DNA from 2 places in the Tardiphaga sp. 862_B3_N4_1 genome. Region 2 is predicted to be linked to the other one. Evidence: riboswitches for the same ligand, from Rfam matches in the RefSeq annotation. Region 2 holds a riboswitch; the other holds the start of a gene.
What was found. A riboswitch is a leader RNA that binds a small molecule or an ion and turns the genes downstream of it on or off. The one in region 2 is predicted to bind S-adenosylmethionine.

Region 1 (2,394 bases), 1.1 Mb from region 2:
TGTCGGTTTCGATCTCCGCAAAGGACACGCGGACGCCGCCGGCATTCAGCGCGTGCACGACGTCGCGCGATTCTGCCGTCGGGAACAGCCAGTCGGATGTGAACGACATCAGACAGAAACGCGTCTGCGTATCGCGAAACGCTTCCGCAAGCTTGCCGTTGTGGTCGGCTGCGATATCGAAATAGTCCATCGCACGCGTCAGATAGAGATAGGAGTTGGCATCGAAGCGCTCGACGAAGGACGAGCCCTGATAGCGCAGATAGCTCTCGACCTGGAAATCAGCATCGAAGGAGAATGTCGGCAACTCCCTGTCCTGCATGCGGCGGCCGAACTTGCGGTGCAAGGCGGCATCCGACAGATAGGTGATATGCGCGGCCATCCGCGCAACGCCGAGGCCGCGATGCGGATGCGTGCCTTCCTCGAAGTAGCGCCCGCCGCGCCAATCGGGATCGGCCATCACGGCCTGACGCCCCAATTCGTGGAAGGCGATATTCTGCGCCGAGTGCCGCGTGCTGCAGGCGACCGCCAGCGCGGAGAACACGCGCTCCGGATAGGCCGCGGTCCATTGCAGCGTCTGCATGCCGCCCATGGAACCGCCGACGACGCAAAACAACTGACCGATACCGAGACTGTCGATCAGCATCGCCTGCGCACGCACCATGTCGGGAATGGTGATCACCGGAAAATCCAGTCCCCAGATCTTGCCGGTGGCGGGATTGGTCGAGGCCGGACCGGTCGAGCCCATGCAGCCGCCGAGCACATTCGAACAGATGATGAAGTAGCGTTCGGTATCGAGTGCCTTGCCGGGGCCGACCAGTGTCTGCCACCAGCCGGGCTTGCCGGTGATCGGATTGATATTGGCGACGTGCTGGTCGCCGGTCAAAGCGTGGCAGACCAGGATCGCATTGGATTTGTCAGCGTTGAGCGTTCCGTAGGTCTGATAGGCGATCTGGAACGGGGCGAGGTCGACGCCGCAATCGAGCCGCAGCGGCTGATCCATGCCAAAACCCGCGACCAGCGAGGTCGGATGATCGGCTTCATGTCCACGCTCATCGGGGCGGACAACCGGACTCTTCACCAGTTCGACATTTACCATCTTGATACCGGCCTCCTCAGGAGGTTCTCAAACCAAAACCGGAATCAGGCCATAAAAAACCCGGCCTGAACAAATAGCTCGGCCGGGATCAAACTGTCCCCGGCCTGTTTAGCGAGTTGTTTAACGTGGCTGCAAGCCGGCCGGCTCAAATGACCACGGAAGAGACCAGAAACTAGTCCCACACCCGCCCGCCGTCAATATGGGCATACCCCGGTCAAATTGCCCAACTGCCCTGCGGCCAAATCTTCCATGTTTTCTTTGCTTTCCGGCACCGTCTTACCTAATCAATGGCCGTGCCCGCCGGCTCCCCGGAGCCGGCCCGGCAAGCTCGACGGGACCTATCACGCCTCCCGTCCCGAAGGTTTTGAACATGTCGAAATTACCACCCGCCCCGCCCTCGCTGGATGAACTGCGCAAAGAGATCGACAGCATCGACGCGCAGGTTCACGCCCTGTTGATGCAGCGCGGCGACATCATCGACCGGCTGATTTCCGTGAAGCAGACCCAGGAGGTCGGCTCGGCCTTCCGGCCGGCGCGCGAGGCCGACATGATGCGCCGTCTGGTGCAGCGCCATCGCGGCATCCTGCCGATCGACACCGTCGAGAGCATCTGGCGGGTGATCATCTCGACTTTCACTTACGTTCAGGCGCCGTTCTCGGTGCATGCGGATCTGTCGCTCGGCGAGAGCGCGATGCGGGATTCCGCGCGCTTTCACTTCGGCTTCACGGTGCCTTACGTCGCGCATTTCAGCGCCGCCGCAGCGGTCGAGGCCGTGGCCAAGTCCAAGGGTGATCTCGCGCTGGTCTCGGCCACATCCAGCCGCACACCATGGTGGATTCCACTGGAAGCCCAGGGCGCGCCGAAGATCATCGCGCGCCTGCCGTTCATTGAACGCGCCGACCATCCGGCCGCATTGCCGGTGTTCGTGGTGTCACGCGTTGCCGACAGCGCTATGGTGACCGAGGTCGAGATGTGGAGCGTGCGGGTGTCCGGCTGGAATGCCGAGACCGCGCGTGCGCTGTCGCCGCTGGCCGAAATCGTCGCCGTGCCGGATACCGCCTTTGACGGCGCGGCGCTGCTGATCTCGATCACGAGAGCCTCCAGCCTCGACAAGATCAAGTCGGCGCTGATCGAAGCCGGCGCCTCGGTACGCTCCACGGCTCTCGTCGGCAGCCACGCAACCCGCTATACCGTGGCCGCCAGCGACGCACCGCGTTCGTAAGCCAATTTGACGTTCTGGAGTTGAAGATGTCTCGTCCCGTGCCGAAGCCCGGCATTCTCGATATTGCGCCCTACAC
Region 2 (2,394 bases):
CCGCCGGCGCCGTCATGGCCGAAGCCGGGATCGAAGAAGCCAGCATAGTGGACGCGGAATTCGCCGACCAGCGGATCGAACGGCACCATCTCGGCGGCATAGTCCGGCGGCACCTGCACCGCTTCCTTGGAGGCGAGGATATAGAACTCGCCAGGATCGAGGATCAGCGTACCGTCCTTGCGCGCCGAGATCGGCTCCCAGAATTCATTGACGCTGTAGCCACCGCGACGATCGATATCGACCACGCCGGTATGACGCTTGGCACGGTAGCCGACGAAGCCGGAGGCGTTTTCGCCGGAGAGATCAACCGAGAGCGCGAGGCCATTGTTGAGATCGGCCGTGTCGCTGTCGACCAGCGGCTCTTGCGCGTGAAGCTCTTCCAGCGCTTCCGTATCGAGCACGGCATCGCCGACACGGAAACGGACCTGCGACAGGCGCGAGCCTTCGCGCAGCAATACCGGGAATGTCTTCGGGCTGATCTCGGCATAAAGCGGCCCGTGATAGCCCGCACCGATCACATCGAACCGCCTGGTGCCATCAGCGATCACCCGCGTGAACACGTCGAGGCGCCCCGTGGAGCTCTTCGGATTGGCGGCCGCGAAGATGTTCGGCGGCAGCGCCAGGCTCTCGATCAACGGCACGATGTAGACGCAGTTGGTTTCGAGCACCGCACCGTCCGACAGGTCGATCTCGTGCAGCTTCAACTCGTCGATGCGTTCGGCGACCGTCGAATTCGGCCCCGGCAGGAAGCTGGCGCGCACGCGATAGGCGATGGAGCCAAGCCGCAGATCCAGGCTGGCGGGCTGAATCTGGCTCTCGACGAAGGGATATTCCGGCAGGATCAGGCCGGCATCGGCCATCGCAGCAATCATGCGGTCGGGCAGAATTCCATCGGCATCGGGGGCAAGCGTAAACGGCACAGGTCTCGTCCTTCGGTCGTCCTTCAGCGAGAATACACTGAAAAATAGCGACTTTATCGGTTATCTCAGCCCCGCCTTGACGAAAAGGGCAAGCGGGAATATGCACATCGTTATCCCGTGGTGATTTGAGCCGGCCGGCTTGCAGCCACGTAAAATAAGTCGCTAAACAGGCCGGGGACACATGTCCTTCCAGCATGCGATCCCGGCCTGAGGACGTCCGTCCAGGCCGGTTTTTTTGTGCCCGTGTTACGCGGGTACGTTGGAGGTCACATGTCTACGAAGTCCTATCGCCCCGAAACCCGGCTCGTTCATTCCGGCGCGCTGCGCTCGCAATTCAACGAGACGTCCGAAGCCCTCTTCCTCACGCAGGGCTTCATCTACGAGACCGCAGAAGCCTGCGAGGCGCGGTTCAAGGGCGAAGATCCCGGTTTCATCTATTCGCGCTTTTCGAATCCGAATACGTCGATGTTCGAGAGCCGCATGATCGACCTCGAAGGTGCGGAGGCTGCACGCTCGACGGCCACCGGCATGGCCGCCGTGACCACCGCCATTCTCGCGCCGCTGCGCATGGGCGATCACGTCGTCGCCTCCAAGGCGCTGTTCGGCTCCTGTCGCTACGTCATCGAAGAGCTGCTGCCGCGCTACGGCATCGAATTCACGCTTGTCGATGGACTCGACCTCGACCAGTGGCAGAAGGCGATGCGCCCGAACACCAAGTCGCTGTTCCTGGAAAGTCCGACCAATCCGACGCTCGACGTGCTCGACATATCAGCCATCGCTGACATCGCCCATGCCGGCGGTGCGCGGCTGATCGTCGATAACGTGTTCGCGACGCCGCTCTGGCAGAGCCCGCTGGCGCTCGGTGCGGATGTTGTCGTGTATTCGGCAACCAAGCACATCGACGGTCAGGGACGCTGTCTCGGCGGCATCATCCTGTCGTCGAAGGACTTCATCGACGAGCATATTCACAACTATCTGCGCCAGACCGGGCCCTCGATCTCGCCGTTCAATGCGTGGACGCTGGTGAAGGGACTGGAGACGCTGGCGATCCGTGTCGAACGGCAGACGCAGACCGCGGCTGCCATCGCAGACGTGCTGGCGCAGCATCCGAAGATTTCGCGGCTGATCTATCCGGGCCGCGAGGATCATCCGCAGGCGGCAACGGTGAAGAAGCAGATGCGTGCGGGATCGACGCTGATCGGCTTCGAGGTGAAGGGCGGCAAGGCAGCTGCATTCCGCGTCCTCAACGAGCTGAAAGTGGCTCGTATCTCGAACAATCTCGGCGATGCAAAGAGCCTCGTCACGCATCCAGCGACGACGACGCATCAGCGTCTGCCGCTCGAAGCACGGCTTGAACTCGGGATCACGGAAGGCTTCATCCGCTTCTCGGCCGGCCTCGAGCATCGTGACGATCTGATCGAGGATCTCGAAGCGGCACTGGCGAAGGCGTAGCCAATCTCTCCATCGTCATTGC

Region 1: it holds a riboswitch for S-adenosylmethionine, as region 2 does, so the genes downstream of both, metX (homoserine O-acetyltransferase MetX) here and AB8B02_RS26915 (O-succinylhomoserine sulfhydrylase) in region 2, are expected to answer to the same signal.

Annotation. Positions count from the first base shown of each region.
Region 1 is NZ_JBPWQB010000002.1:899,078-901,471, forward strand. It holds gene metX (homoserine O-acetyltransferase MetX) at 1-1,096, opposite strand, end outside; SAM riboswitch at 1,184-1,263, opposite strand; gene AB8B02_RS21490 (chorismate mutase) at 1,467-2,318, shown strand; gene hisC (histidinol-phosphate transaminase) at 2,345-2,394, shown strand, end outside.
Region 2 is NZ_JBPWQB010000002.1:2,043,360-2,045,753, reverse strand. It holds gene AB8B02_RS26920 (2'-deoxycytidine 5'-triphosphate deaminase) at 1-920, opposite strand, end outside; SAM riboswitch at 1,028-1,107, shown strand; gene AB8B02_RS26915 (O-succinylhomoserine sulfhydrylase) at 1,191-2,372, shown strand.